Regions from separate parts of the Laceyella sacchari genome, predicted to be linked through region 1. Evidence: riboswitches for the same ligand, from Rfam matches in the RefSeq annotation. Region 1 holds a riboswitch; the other holds the start of a gene.
What was found. Region 1 has a riboswitch for cobalamin ahead of NYR52_RS13760 (ABC transporter substrate-binding protein). Riboswitches for the same ligand answer to the same signal wherever they lie in the genome.

Region 1 (7,479 bases):
ACCGCCTGAGGTTCAGCCGGCTGATGATGATCTCGCTTTTATGCTGTTCACGTCGGGAACGACGGGTTTGCCTAAAGGCTGCATGATTGCACATAAGGGAGTGGACGCTTACTTTAGCGCCGAACAGATTCGGCAGAACTTTCCACCGGGAATAAAGTTTTTGGCCGTGCATCCGTTGTTTCACATGAGTAGCACCATGATGATGGTCAGCAATGTTAAGCATGGCGTTACCATGGTATTTTTGGCCGATGATCGTCCGGTTGCCATCTTGGATACGATCGAGCGGGAGAAGATCAACGTTATGTTCGCGTTTCCGGCGGTATACCGCTACATGCTGGAGGAGTTGAAGCATGGACACCGGGATTTGTCTTCCTTGCGCTTTCTCTCCTCCGGTGGGACACATGTGCCCGCTTCGCTTATCAAAGAGTATTGCCAACTGGGGTTGGTGATGGGGCAAGGTTATGGTAGCACGGAAGCATGGGCCATCAGCGGGTGGAATCCGACCATGGGTCTGAACAAAGCTGATTCAGTCGGCAAACTGGCCCCGGGCGTGGAATTGAAAATTGCCGATCCCGAAACAGGCGCGCCGTTGCCGCCGGGTGAGATTGGGGAGGTCGTGGTCAGAAGTCCATATCTGTTCCAAGGGTATTGGCGCAATCCAGAGGCAACGGCCAAGGTGTTGCGCGATGGTTGGTTTCATACGGGCGATGCTGGTTATGTGGACGAAGAAGGCTTTTTGTATATATCGAGCCGCTATAAAGATGTGATCGTGTATGGTGGGGACAATGTGTACCCCGATGAAATCGAAGAAGTGATCCATCAGTTGCCAGATGTGTTAGAAGTGGCGGTAATTGGCGTTCCGCATGAAGTGATGGGAGAAGCGCTATGCGCATGCATTATTAAAAAATCGGGTAGCGCGCTTGCAGCAGAAGAGGTGATTCATCTGTGCCGCGAGCGGTTGGCGGCTTACAAAGTGCCGGAAGTGATGTTTGTGGAGCAGTTGCCCAAAAACGGTTTGGGCAAAGTAATGAAGCATCGATTAAAAGAACAGGTGTTACGCCGTTTATAATGGGGAAAGCAAACCGTCCTCGCGGGAGGGCGGTTTGTTGTTTGTTGAAGGATATATCACCTAACATTTATAACTATTTTAAATCAATTTTGTAAGTATATAAAAATCCAGGAAAATCCTGGCTGGTGATGAGAAAGCTGATTTTAATGAAATGAGTATGTTAGGGAGTTGATTTAATATTGCAGATCGTTTTGGGAAAAGCATTGTTACTGGAGCTTTAATCAAGTGGAGAACTGAATGCAAAAGTTAAAACGGTAGTGCTTTGTCTAGATTGGAGTTTGTCAATAAAAGAGCTGTGTCAACAAACGAAAGCGGCTTGCTTCTTTTAGCGCAAGCCGCTTCGTTCATTTCATCAGTTTTTTTACGGTGGTGAGCAGTTCCTCAATCACTTCTGTGTCTCCTTCTTGGAGACGTTCCGTGACGCAACTGCGCAAATGCCCTTCCAAGAGGATTTTGCCGACACTGTTCAATGCAGATTGTACAGCGGAGATCTGATTAAGCACATCATCGCAATACGTATCATTTTCAATCATTTTTTTGATCCCGCGCACTTGTCCTTCGATCCGGTTTAGGCGGGAAGTAAGGTTGGTTTTCACTTTCTCGGAATGATGGCTTTTCCGTTCGGTTGGGTTGGCACAGGCGGGATGCTCTTCCGATTGACGCGGTTCCATTCATATCACCCGCTTCCTGTAGTTAAGCCGTTGGGCCGTCTCCTTGACTTGTTCACGGCGGTGAGTCCATGGCCCTTCCTATATATTAGTCTACCCGTCCTGCTTGGCAAGCGCAATTTTGCGGACTTGGTAATCCCAACTCATCCTTGTTTTTCCAATTGCTGCGTGAAGAATTCGGCGGTGACCCGGATTGCTTCTTCCAGCGCGGGAGTCACCCCGGCAAACGGATGTACAGCGCCCATGGTGTGGTTAGCTTCTGGGATCACATGCAGTGTTGCTTGTGGTGCGGCTTCAGCCATCCGCACGGCTCCTTCATATAAGCCGGGCAGGTCTTGTCCTCCTTGCACCAGCAACAGCGGTTGGGTGAGTTGAGGCAATCGTCCCAAAAGATTAAAACGGTCGCGGTTCGCTTCAATGTCATCCAAGACTTCGCGCCGAATCGGCAAGCGTTGACCAGTCCGGGCATTCATGACATGGGTAATGCCTTTGTTTCGCAATTCTTCCAGCAGTTCAGGTTGGAAAAAGTCAACGCGGTGAATACTGTTCCAGACGACAGCCGCTTTCACCTCTTCGGAATGGTCCAATGCGTACAGCAAACTATTGCCGCCGCCACGGCTGTGGCCCATGATGCCCAATCGCGTCAGGTCGCATCGTGTTGCCTGTGGGATCTCTCCTTGCCGCAACGCTTGCACAAGGCGGACCAAATCCTCCTGTTCGCGGCTAAAGGTGTTTCGTGAGAATTTATCCAACTCAGTGAAATGCTCGAGGTCTTTGCCAACGCCATTCATGGAGAAGTTGAACGTGATGGCCGCCAATCCGGCTTCCGCCAGTTTTTGCCCCAACTCAGGAAAAAAGCCCCAATCTTTGAACCCTTTAAATCCGTGACAGACGAGTACGGTAGGAGCGGGTCGACCGGTGTCTTCCGGCAGAAACAAGTCTCCGCGGATGACGCGTTCTTCTTTGCCCAGGTCGAGCGCAAATGATATGCGGTTCATAACATTCCTCCTGTGATGGTCGAATGAGATAAGATGCCTGAATTTGCAAAATTGCAACGGGTTTCCCTTTCCATTATAATGATAACGAACGAAGTGAATAGGGGAAAAGGTCTTTCTTATATAAGAGAGCGAAGAGGGAAGACCGGTGCGAATCCGGCGCGGTCCCGCCACTGTGAAGGGAGAGGAAAACTGCAAGCGTATGCTGGCCACTGTCGCTTCGTCGATGGGAAGGCGCAGTTGGACGATGAACCCTAAGCCAGGAGACCTGCCTTTTCCATACGTCCACTTGCGTTCTCCTTCGTGGGTTAAGGAGAACCGCGTGCGTGGCGGGTCAGTGTCCCGCGTTGTTTCGCATGCCTTTCTCCAGCCTGTGCCCTCAAAGGAAGCACAGGTTTTTATGTGTGCATCAAGAAAGGAGCGGAAGACATGAGTGTGAAGTGGAAAAAACGATGGGGACTGCTGTGCCTGAGTCTGTTGCTGGTGCTTGGTGCAGTGGGTTGCGCGCCATCCGGTGGGACGGAGGGACGCCTCAACACGCCAGTGAAACCGGCAGCGGTGAAATATCCGGTAGAGGTGGCCGACCAAGCGGGCAACAAGGTGACTATCAAGCAAGAGCCCAAACGCATTGTTTCACTGATGCCCAGCAACACGGAAATCGCTTATGCACTTGGCCTTGATCAAAAAATGGTCGGTGTTACGACTAATGACGATTATCCGGCCGCAGTGAAGAAATTGCCCAAAGTGGGCGACTTTAAGATCAATGTGGAGAAAGTGGTCAGCTTGAAACCGGATTTGGTGCTGGCCAACGGCGCCAATGACAAAGCGACGCTGGAGCAGTTGAAAAAACTGGGCATTCCTGTTTTGGTATTGGACGCTAAGAGTTTTAAAGACATTTACCGTTCGATTGCAATCATCGCCACAGCGACCAATACGGCGCGCGAAGCAGACTTGTTGATCGCCAAAATGCAGAAAGAGCATCGCGACATTTACGGCAAAGTGGTCAATGTACCCAAGGATCAGCGGGTGAAAGTGTTTGTGGAGTTGGACCCGACACTGTACACTGTCGGCGGTGACACATTTATGAATGAATTGGTCACAACCGCAGGTGGTGAGAATGTGGCGGCCGGGTTGAAAGGATGGCCCCAAGTGTCGGCCGAACAAGTGGTCAAATGGAATCCTGATATTATCATTTCTTCTTATGGAAGCACAGACCAAATCCTGAAACGCCAAGGCTGGTCGACGGTGAATGCCGTCAAAGGGAAACGCGTCTATGTGGTTGACCCGAATCTGACCAACCGCCCCGGTCCGCGGATCTTCCAAGGGGTGAAGGAAATGGCCGAGCAATTTTACCCTGAAAGATTCGGTGAACAGAGGTGAGTAAGGGGCAAGCGTTAGTTTGGGGCGGAGGATTGTTCCTCTGCCTTCTTTTTTCGTTGGCCGCCGCCGTGTCGGTGGGAAGCGCGGAGATCGGAATCGGCACAGTCTGGCGGGTGATTGTCGATCATGTTTTAACAGGAAATGGCGCAAGCATGGAGCCGGATGCGGTGATCATATGGGAATTGCGGTTGCCACGGGTGATTTTGGTTGCGTTGATCGGTGGAACGCTGGCTGTTGCCGGCACCGTGTTTCAAGGGATTTTGCGCAACCCGCTGGCTGATCCTTATGTTTTGGGGGTTTCGTCTGGAGCGGCGGTTGGCAGCGCGCTCATTGTGATCACGGGATGGGGGCTGTCCTTGTTGGGCAGTTGGTCGTTGCCGCTGGCAGCATTTTTCGGAGCCGCAATCTCTGTATTGCTGGTGTTGCGCTTGGCGCAGATTAGAAAGCATCTTCAGGTGACTTCGCTGATTTTGGCGGGGGTCGTGGTGCAGGCGTTTTTCGGCGCGGTACTCACCTTGATCATCTCGCTGTCCCCGGAAGAGCTCAACCGGATTCAATTTTGGTTGATGGGGAGTTTGGCGCTCCGTGAGTGGCAACATGTAGAAGCAGTTTTGCCGTTTTGCGTTGGTGGTTTTGTGCTGTGTTGGTTGTTCAGCAGGGAGTTGAATTTGTTTGCACTGGGCGATCGTTCGGCCACGCATTTGGGACTGTCTGTCAGTCAAGTTCGTTTGGGATTGATTTTGCTCGCGTCGCTGATGACAGGTGCGGCGGTTTCAGTGGCGGGAATGATTGGATTTGTTGGGCTGGTGATCCCCCATATCATGCGGATGCTGACCGGAGGGGATCATCGGACGCTGATTCCACTCTCCCTGCTGGCGGGGGCCATCTTCCTCATTTGGGCGGATGCGTTGGCCCGGGTGGTTCTGGAGCCGCGCGAATTGCCGTTGGGTGTCATCACTGCATTTGTGGGAGCTCCATTTTTTGCGGTGATACTGCGCAAGCACCAACATAAATGGCATGGCTAAGAGAGGAGGGATGATCGTGTTATTGCGGGCGGAAGGGCTTGGCAAGCGCTTGGGTGGTCGCTGGGTGCTCCATGAAATCAGTTTAGAAGTGGCATCGGGGGAGATGGTCGGCATCATTGGCCCCAATGGAAGCGGCAAAAGCACCCTCCTTTCGTGCTTGGTGGGGGAGAAAAAAGCTGACTCCGGACAGGTGTGGCTGCGAGACCGGCCATTGGCGGAGATGGGAGCCAAGGAGCGGGCGCGGCAAATTGCGGTTTTGGCCCAAGAAGAGGTAGGGGAAATCTATTTCACTGTCAAAGGAATAGTGGAGATGGGGCGGCATCCCCATCTGGGACACTGGCCGTGGCTCGGGGAACGGGATGAGCGTATCGTGGCTGATGTGTTGCGTCAGACCGATAGCCAGCATTTGGCCGAGCGGATTTTTGCAGGCCTTAGCGGGGGCGAGAAACAACGGGTGTCCTTAGCACGGGCGCTGGCACAGGAGCCGGTGTTGCTCGTGCTGGATGAGCCCACGGCCTATCTCGATCTGAAATACCAGTTCGCCTTGTTGAATTGGATTAAACAGTGGCAGGCGTCATGCGGGTTGACCGTGATTATGGTCTTGCACGATTTAAATCTGGCCGCGCAATATTGTGACCGCCTGCTGGTGTTGAAGCAGGGACGAATCGTGCGCCAGGGTACTCCGCACGAGGTGATTGAGCCGGAGATGGTCGAAGCGGTTTATGGCATGTCTCCCATTGTGGTGGAACATCCGTTGCTCGGGGTTCCGCAAGTGTTATTGACTGCGATGCAAGCACAGGAGAGCGGGGAGGAGCGCGAACGATGAAAATCTATACCCGGACGGGTGATGAAGGCAAGACAGGAGTCATTGGCGGACGTGTGTCGAAAGATGATATCCGCGTGGAAGCGTATGGTACGGTGGATGAGGTAAATGCGTTTGTCGGTGAGGCAATCGTCAGGTTGGACCCGGCAATCCATGCCGATTTGCTCCAAGATTTGACCGAAATCCAGCATGAATTGTTTGATGCCGGGGGAGACTTGGCTCAAGCGGGTAAAAATCGTCGCTATATGGTGACAGCGGAGATGGTGACCCGGTTGGAGGCATTGATTGATCGGTATGAGCAGGAATGCCCACCACTGGAACGATTTATTTTGCCCGGGGGCTCCCCGTTGTCGGCCGCTTTGCATGTATGCCGCGTGTTGACGCGCCGGGCAGAACGGCTGGTTGTCAGCTTGTGCCGGGAGCAAGAAACAAACGTCGAAGTGCGGCGTTATCTGAACCGGTTGTCGGACTTCTTCTTCACTGTGGCGCGGGTGGCCAATGTGCGGGCAGGAATGGCGGATGTGGAATATAAGCGTGGCGTGCGGGTGTTTCACACAGACGAGAAAAAGGACCAGGGCACAACGTGATGTTAAACTGCAGAGTGCGCGAAAGTGAGATGTGAGGAGGAAACGGGTATGGCGTTAGTGATGTATTGGTATCCCAAATGCGGAACGTGCCGCAAAGCGAAAAAGTTTTTTGAGGAACACGGAGTGGCGGTGACAGAGAAACATATCGTCGAAACGCCGCCGTCCAAAGCTGAGTTGGCAGATTTGGTTAAGAAAAGTGGACTGCCGATCCAAAAGTTTTTTAACACCAGCGGCCAAAAGTACCGCGAGTTGGGCTTGTCGAAGAAATTAAAAGAGATGAGCGACGATGAGAAGCTGGACTTGCTTGCTTCCGACGGGATGCTGATCAAGCGCCCGATCGTCACCGATGGGGAGAAAGTGACCGTCGGCTTTAAGGAAGAGCAATTTAAAGAGACGTGGGTGTGAATAACTAGCAGACCGACCTTCCCTTCTGTACAGGTGGGGAGGTCGGTTTGTTCGTGTAAGGGATGACGAAAAATTAAGACATATGTGGAGGTAACGATGGCCACATTCGCTTCCCTTTTGTATCGGCGCTCCAGCTACACCCCAGTCAGGTAGCTTGCTCAAGTGTTAGTACAAGCGCCGGTTTCGATGACATAGCGGTAGCCATAGCCCGGCTCTTTAGCCCTTTCTCCAGGCGCAATTGCAGGATAAATCGGTAAGGAAAGGAAATAAATAGTTGGGAAGCAAAGCGGACAATCGATAAATATTATTACTTTATAATTACTATAAAATAGTATTGACTATAATCTAGGGGCATGGTATGTTAAATATGTGCCAAGCATTGCCACCTACTGTTTTAAGACCCTTCTATGATGGGCAAGGTAAAGAATGTGGCATGAAATAGTAATGGCTAGTTTCATAACTTGAGGAGGTTGTTCAAGTGGCTCAACGTCTTGTAGGGTTGCCAGCTCCAGATTTTGAAATGGAGA
Region 2 (7,479 bases), 1.3 Mb from region 1:
CCAAACCCAACCGTTCGCATTTTTCCATGTTATCCTTGCGTGGCAACATCCGAGCAACCAACCGCACGCCCGGTTCTGACAACAATCGCTGAGAGAAGATGTCCAACGTTTTGCTCCCTGTCGTCAGCATGACCACCCCTTTTCGGCGCGCCGCCACTTCCGCCGCCTCTTGATAAGAGGATACGGTCTCGATAAGTGGATGACGCTCACCCTTCCATTCCGGGCGTTCGTAGCGAAGGTAAGGGATACCTGCGCTTTCAGCCGCCTGAATCGCATTTTTGGATGCTTCTTCGGCAAACGGATGGCTGGCGTCCACCACCATGGTAGCGCCTTGTTCCTTTAAAACGGCAACCATTTCATCCGCCGTCAATCGGCCTACCCGCACAGAAACGCCCGCTTCCCGCAAGCTGTCGGCGGCACTTTCGGTCACAACCGAGGCCACGAGTGGATACCCTTCTTGTTGCAACAAACAAGCCAACTCACGGGCATCACTTGTTCCAGCCAACAGAAAAATCACTGCTGTTCCCCCTTCAATGGTCATGATGATGATGGTGGTCATGATGATGATGGTGGCGACCGGTCGCGACCGCCTGTTTGGCCAAGGTTTTCCAGTCCAATGCCTGTCCCTGCTCCAACTGGTCGACGCGGCGTTTCCAGATGTCTACCAACCCTTCGTCACACCCGAGGTAAGAAACCATCACCGCTTCTGCACCGACGTTGGTCTCATTAAACTCCCGCACCATCCTCTCCATCCGCTTGATCAGCACGCCAGTAAATAAGAAATATGGCAACACCACCACCCGTTTGGCACCCAATCGAAGGCATCGGTTCAATCCTTCATTAAGCCGTGGGTCCGTCACCCCGATGAAGCAAGCTTCCACCCACGGGACAGGCAATCGTTCCCACAACAGGCGTGTGATCTTATACAAGTCGCTGTTGGCGTCGGCATCACTTGATCCACGCCCCACCAGCAGCACGGCCGTCTCTTCCGTTTCCCCAGCCCTAAGCACGCTCTGAAGCCGCGCTTCCAAGATGGGCAATACCAATGGCTCCACCTCAAGCGCCCGCGCGTATACAAACCGAACATCGGGATAAGCCGCTTGCGCCTCCTGCAAAAATAAAGGGATGTGCACTTTGGCATGCCCTGCCATGAACAGCATCAGCGGAATCACTTTGATCGAAGTGGCCCCTCTGTCAACCGCTCGCTTCACACCGGCATGCATGTCTGGCTGGGCAAATTCTAAGAAGCAGGTCTCCACAATCGGTTCCGTAAACTTGGTGGCCATCTGTGCGGTGAATTGCAACAATTCTTCATTCCCCTCAGCATCACGGCTGCCATGACCCACAAACAATATCGCTTCCATTTCGTTCTCTCCCATCCGTTGAAATTGGACACGACCTGTGCACCACATGCTCTTCCGAGCAAGAACGATAACCTCCCCCTGCCTAATCGCCACAAGCTAGCGGTTCAATCGTGATCTGGCCTTCGGTGTATCGAAACCCACCAATCTCTTCCACCCGTTTGAAGAATTTATGGAAGCGCTCATTGGGCTCAGCCTGTTCTTTGTAGGCGCGCACCGTTTGTTCAACCGCGTCAATTAACTCATCAGGGGTGAGCCCTTCCGCCACCCGCTTGGCCACTTGGGCGTTGCGCCCAATTTTCTTGCCTCCCAGAAACAAATCATACGTGCCACGGCGATGGACAATGGCAATATCCTCAGTCACCGCTCCGTAGCAAGCCATCGCACAACCGTTAAACCCGATTTTCAGCTCCTTAGGGACGCTCAAGCCCCCAATCCGTTTCTGTAATTCCTCCAACTGCGGAATCGACTCCCCCTTGTCCCCATCACAAAAATCACAAGCCTTCAATTGAACTACATTTCCTACTGGCTCCAGAAGAAGTCCCGCCGCGCTCAACTGCTCCACCACGCGATCTGGGTTTTCCGTCGGCACTTTCAGCACCAACCGGTGATCGGGCGTATAATGGATCTCCCCCTCTGCTCCAGCCACCTCTGCCAAACAGCGCATCTGCTCCGGTGAGATTTTTTTCTCTGCCAAGCCCGCTGACACCGCCACTTCAAAAATCGACGCGACGCCAGTCTCGCGCCTTTCCAACATCGACAGCGCTTCTTCAGCTAACTGCACGGGACTCATTTCGTCTGCCGCGTCCGGCGTACCCGCAGCATCAAGTGCCCACGGCTCTGCTTCTGGACGCAGGCGCTCGTGCGGTTTCAAAGCCTGCACGGTCTGGTCCAATGTATATTTGCGCTGATATCCACGCGGTGTAATCATCAATCCTTCATGCACAAACGTGCTCCCATTACCGATCAGCACGGTGGTGAGCATACCAATCTCGTGATCCAGCATCTGGCCAAGAGTGGTCAACACCACCTGCTGCCGTTCGCGATAAGCGCTCTTCACCAATCCCACCGGGGTATCCGGGGAACGGTATTTCAAAAGGATTTTTTGCGTTTCAATGATTTGCTTGGTTCTGCGCCCGCTGCGAGGGTTGTACAAGGCAATGACGAAGTCGGCAGCGGCAGCGGCTTCAATCCGCTTTGATATCACTTCCCATGGCGTCAGATGATCGCTCAAGCTGACGGTGCAAGCATCGTGCATCACCGGCGCCCCCAACAGCGAAGCGCACGAGTTGATCGCCGAAATTCCCGGGATCACCTCCACATCGATGCCAGTTTCCGGGCGCCACCCTTTTTCAATCAACACCTCGTAAACCAAACCGGCCATCCCGTACACACCAGCATCACCGCTGGAAATCACCGCCACCTTTTTTCCAGCATCCGCCAGCCTGACCGCCTCCTGCGCCCGGCTCACTTCTTCCGTCATTCCGGTGCGCACAATCTGTTGCGTCGTTAAAAGCGGACGGATAAGATCTACATAAGTGTTGTACCCGACGATCACTTCACTCTCCATCAACGCAGAACGGGCCCGCGCCGTTATGTGCTCCGCATGTCCCGGCCCAAATCCGACCAACAAGATCTTGCCGACTGGACGGCCCATCCAATCACCCCATCTCCATATATAATTGAAAATTAATTCTATTAAAAATGTTCAACCGACAAAGAAAATAAAAGCTCCTGACTACACGCTTTGACCTGTCAGGAAAATGAAAAAACACTTTCCGCTCTCTCGGGCAGAAAGTGTTTATAGGCGCAGAATCGCAGACACCAAGCAGACACATCCCACATGGGCACACGTATCTCTTGCCGTCCCTATAAACACCTCCCTATCCGCGTAGGTCAAGCGGTGTTGTCAGAAAAGGCAGGTCTCCTGGCTCATGGATCATCGTCTTCACTTGAATCTGGCCTTCCCATCATCAACAAATGCAGTGGCCAAACTCGGACTCCCCATTCACAGTGGCGGGACCGCGTCGGATTCTCACCGATCTTCCCTCTTCGGGAGCGCAGATCTGGCGCTCCACCTTTCCCCACAAAGATATTCATTTTTTAACAAAATCATTATATTGAAATTGTAACTTACTAGCCTGCATATTTTCAATTTTGCCACTGGCATTATCGCAGGATAGACGCGTCCTTTTAATCGGATGCTTTTAATTCCTTGATTATTCACAGTTAACCAGCAGTTTAATTCAGATCAACTTTCTGATAAAATACACATCTTCCCGCGCCTTCTCTATACGGCTATCCAGGGCTCATTTTTCAAACACATACAGCCTGCCGTTTGCCGGTGTGCCCAAGCGTGGCCCCTTAAATCCTCTTTTCAGGAGTTCTTGGCGCATGGACACCATCAGGATCCCATGGCTGACAATCAACGTGTCTTCCCCGTTGCGGGACATGATTTCATCGATCACGTCCGTCAAGCGCCTCTGAACATCCTGTTTGGCCTTTATTTGCGAGCGGTGATTGCAAAGCCAAGCTCCCCTCATCATTAACCCCCAGGCCCAAAGCGGCAATTTCACCTTATGGTTGCGAAAAAGAGGACAGATCGGGATTTCACGCAATGCTTTTGTCACGGTGATCGGCCCTTGATAAATTCTGCGCGCTGTTTTTTCCGCCCGCGGCAAATCGCTGGTGAAACAGCGTTTCCATGCGATATCTCCTAAATCCACTTCGCCTTCTTCTATATCAGCGACATCGTATTCCTGAATCCATTGCGATAATTCCTGTTGTGTCAGCAAAAATTTTTTAGGGAATTCTTTCTTCACTTTAAAATGGCGAACCAAACCGATTTTCATGCATTCCATCCTTTCTGCTTGAAACAGCCGCCAGCGACCAGCGGAACAAGTGAATGAAAACAACGCGGAGACAACGAAGGGCTCGTATTTTAAACGCCTTTCCCTTCGTTTCATTCACTCAATAGGAAAAGGTTCTCCGTACATCACTTTTATCTTAGAAGTTACTCATTTTGCCCCATCAACAATCCAATTATATAATATTTTTTATAATCTAATAAATAAAATTGCAGGAAGGGGCAAATCTCAGGTCGTATCCATGCCCGCTCAGTGCCAATCTGCGAGCTCATTGCAAAGAGAGGTGTATCCCCATGGAAATCACATTTACACTGTGAACGGACCCAATGGCGTGAAGCGAATGAGAAAATGGTTTTGGAGCCGCTAGCCTATTCATCAGACACGCTCTAGCGAACACTATTTCCAAGCGCAAAAATTCGCCGGTACGCCCTATGCCAAACAGATTCGCACAGTGAAAAAAACCGAAAGATGCTGCACAATTGGGGCGTAGCCGCAAACATCCCATCCGCCCTGATTGGGAAGAGGTGAAAGAACAGGTGATGCGCACTGCCGTTTACCACAAGTTCAAATTCATGCTGATCTACGAAGCCTGTTGCTGCCCACTGGTGACGAACTGATTATCGAAAACTCCCCCATTGCCTATTATTGGGGCTGTGGAGCGGATGGAAGCGGCTTAAACCGCTTGGGTGTGATCCTGATGGAAGTGCGGAGCCGCTTGCGGCAAGAAGGCTGATACATCCATTTGTCCCACGCGGGTTGTCGGCTTATTGGCAACATAGCCCCTAAGCAATGGTTGCGTCTTGTACACATGGTTGCAGGGCGCTACTTTCAAATACTTGGGGGTGTCTATCATGTGAATCTGCGCTACGAGACTTCCACGCCTATTTGACTTGAAAAAAAGCATTGAATTACCCTCTTAAATTTGCTAGCGTGGACGGAAGATGCGCATTGAATTCAATATAAGAGGAAGAGAACAATGAATCAAACACATTCTGTAAAACAAAAAACACACCAGTTTCTGATTATTTTATTACCTATTCTCGTGACCCAATTGACTCTGTTTTCAATGAACTTTTTCGATACGGTGATGTCAGGCCACGCCAGCGCCCGTGACTTAGCCGGGGTGGCGATCGGTTCTAGCATTTGGTCTCCCGTCTTCACTGGGTTGAACGGGATTTTGCTATCGTTGTCCCCGATTGTCTCCCAATTAGTCGGGGCCAAGCAGAACAACGAAGTGCCATTTAAAGTGATTCAAGGCATTTACTTGGCGGTGGCCATAGCATCCGCGGTCATCCTGTGCGGGACTTTTCTCCTTGATCCCATCCTGAACGGAATGAGCCTTGAAACACAGGTACGGCAGATCGCCCACGACTATTTAATCGCGCTGGCATTTGGCATTGTGCCACTATTTATCTATACCGTCTTGCGTTGTTTTATGGATGCGTTGGGTCAAACACGGGTCAGCATGTTCATCATCCTGCTGTCCTTGCCGATCAATGTCGGGTTGAATTATCTGCTGATCTTTGGCAAATGGGGCTTTCCCCGGTTGGGTGGGGTCGGAGCAGGTTATGCTACGGCGATTACGTATTGGTGCATCATGTTTATCAGCTTCGCAGTGATCGCTCGAGTCAAACCCTTTTCCGACTATCGCGTGTTCTCTCGATGGTTCCGACTGTCTTTGTCCGCATGGAAGGAACAATTGAAGATTGGCGTCCCCATCGGGTTTGCGATCTTCTTCGAAACCAGCATTTTCGCCGCCGTCACGCTACTGATGAGCGGCTATGACACAGCGACGATCGCCGCCCACCAAGCAGCGTTGAACTTCGCTTCGTTCCTCTACATGGTGCCCATGAGCATCTCCATGGCCTTGACCATCGCCGTCGGCTTTGAAGTAGGGGCAAAAAGGAGCAAAGACGCACGCCAATACAGCTTCCTGGGCGTCGGGATCGCCCTCATGATGTCCGTTGTTTGCGCCATCGCGCTGATTCTCTTCAATGAGCAGGTGGCCGGATTTTATACCACCGACCCTACCGTATTGGAACTGACCAAACAATTTTTAATCTATGCCATCTTCTTCCAACTGTCGGACGCCATCGCCACCCCCATTCAAGGGGCATTGCGCGGGTATAAGGACGTCAACTCCGCATTTTTGGTAGCCCTCATCTCTTACTGGGTCTTGGGGTTGCCGATCGGTTATCTGTTGGCAAACTATCAGGCATTTGGCGCGTTCGGTTACTGGATTGGCTTGATCTCCGGCTTGGCCTTCGGCGCGATCTTCCTGATGGGCCGCCTGCTACGAATCCAGCGCCGTCACTCGGCACCGACTCCTACCGGACAGGTGCGATAACCAAACCGGAATACAGCCGTCTGTTATATTCATCAAAAAACAGCACTCCCCACCACTCGTCTACACACTGGGGAGTGCTGTTTATTATGAAGGCATAGGTGTCGGTGTCGGAGCCGCATAGCCATCCTTGTACTTGCTGTCGATGATTTGCCGAATCTCTTTCAACGATTTTCCTTCTTGCTTCAACATGGCCGACTCCGCCGCAATATCCAGGCAAGTGCCGCATTTGGTACCGTGCGAATCCCATACGATCTGGCCGTTCGGTTTCATCTCGTGGATGAAGCAATCCAAATTGCTCTTATGCCCAACACTCTCTCCGCAACCGCAATAGCAGGGCATTGATTTCAACACATCAGCGTTCGCCGCGGCAATTTGGTAAATCTGCCCTACCTTGGGGTCTAATCCTTTTACAAATGAAGGCAACACAGAACCTCCCGCCGTCAATTCACGAACATCGCCTGCTACATGCTGTTGCCCGCCATGGTTGGCATGGCTCGTGGTATCGTGTGATTGCGTTCCCTCCTGAGCGCCGCAACCGGTCAAACCACCAACGATCATCAACGCTCCCAGCGTAATTACCCATTTTTTCTGTTTCACATGCATACCCCTTCACTTCGAATGCAAAAAAATCACATGAAAAATGATAACACACAATGCAACCAAGGTGAGTCTAGCTTTTTATCCAGGAGCTCTTCGCCGCGCGTGAAGCAAATGAGAAAATGATTTTGGAGCTGCTCGGAACCTTTTGCCGACATGTTACAGCCGCAGAAGAGGGCAGGTGATCTGCATGCAGGCGCTTTTCACTTGCCTGATCGGATATGATACCCTATCTTTATTAGGGCTTGCTTTCTTCCTTAAGACTTCGCGATTGCATATCAAACCAACTTTGGAAGCTTTTGTTTGC

Region 2: it holds a riboswitch for cobalamin, as region 1 does, so the genes downstream of both, cobJ (precorrin-3B C(17)-methyltransferase) here and NYR52_RS13760 (ABC transporter substrate-binding protein) in region 1, are expected to answer to the same signal.

The regions. Positions count from the first base shown of each region.
Region 1 is NZ_CP103866.1:2,801,150-2,808,628, reverse strand. It holds gene NYR52_RS13775 (class I adenylate-forming enzyme family protein) at 1-1,069, shown strand, start outside; gene NYR52_RS13770 (metal-sensitive transcriptional regulator) at 1,414-1,740, opposite strand; gene NYR52_RS13765 (alpha/beta hydrolase family protein) at 1,881-2,735, opposite strand; cobalamin riboswitch at 2,826-3,022, shown strand; gene NYR52_RS13760 (ABC transporter substrate-binding protein) at 3,162-4,112, shown strand; gene NYR52_RS13755 (FecCD family ABC transporter permease) at 4,109-5,137, shown strand; gene NYR52_RS13750 (heme ABC transporter ATP-binding protein) at 5,148-5,963, shown strand; gene NYR52_RS13745 (cob(I)yrinic acid a,c-diamide adenosyltransferase) at 5,960-6,547, shown strand; gene NYR52_RS13740 (arsenate reductase family protein) at 6,596-6,952, shown strand; gene NYR52_RS13735 (peroxiredoxin) at 7,431-7,479, shown strand, end outside.
Region 2 is NZ_CP103866.1:1,514,552-1,522,030, reverse strand. It holds gene cobK (precorrin-6A reductase) at 1-517, opposite strand, end outside; gene NYR52_RS07700 (sirohydrochlorin chelatase) at 531-1,364, opposite strand; gene cobJ (precorrin-3B C(17)-methyltransferase) at 1,447-3,018, opposite strand; cobalamin riboswitch at 3,262-3,458, opposite strand; gene NYR52_RS07690 (histidine phosphatase family protein) at 3,671-4,213, opposite strand; gene NYR52_RS07685 (NADAR family protein) at 4,708-4,845, shown strand; gene NYR52_RS16750 (NADAR domain-containing protein) at 4,821-4,961, shown strand; gene NYR52_RS07680 (hypothetical protein) at 4,902-5,132, opposite strand; gene NYR52_RS07675 (MATE family efflux transporter) at 5,205-6,575, shown strand; gene NYR52_RS07670 (PCYCGC motif-containing (lipo)protein) at 6,660-7,178, opposite strand.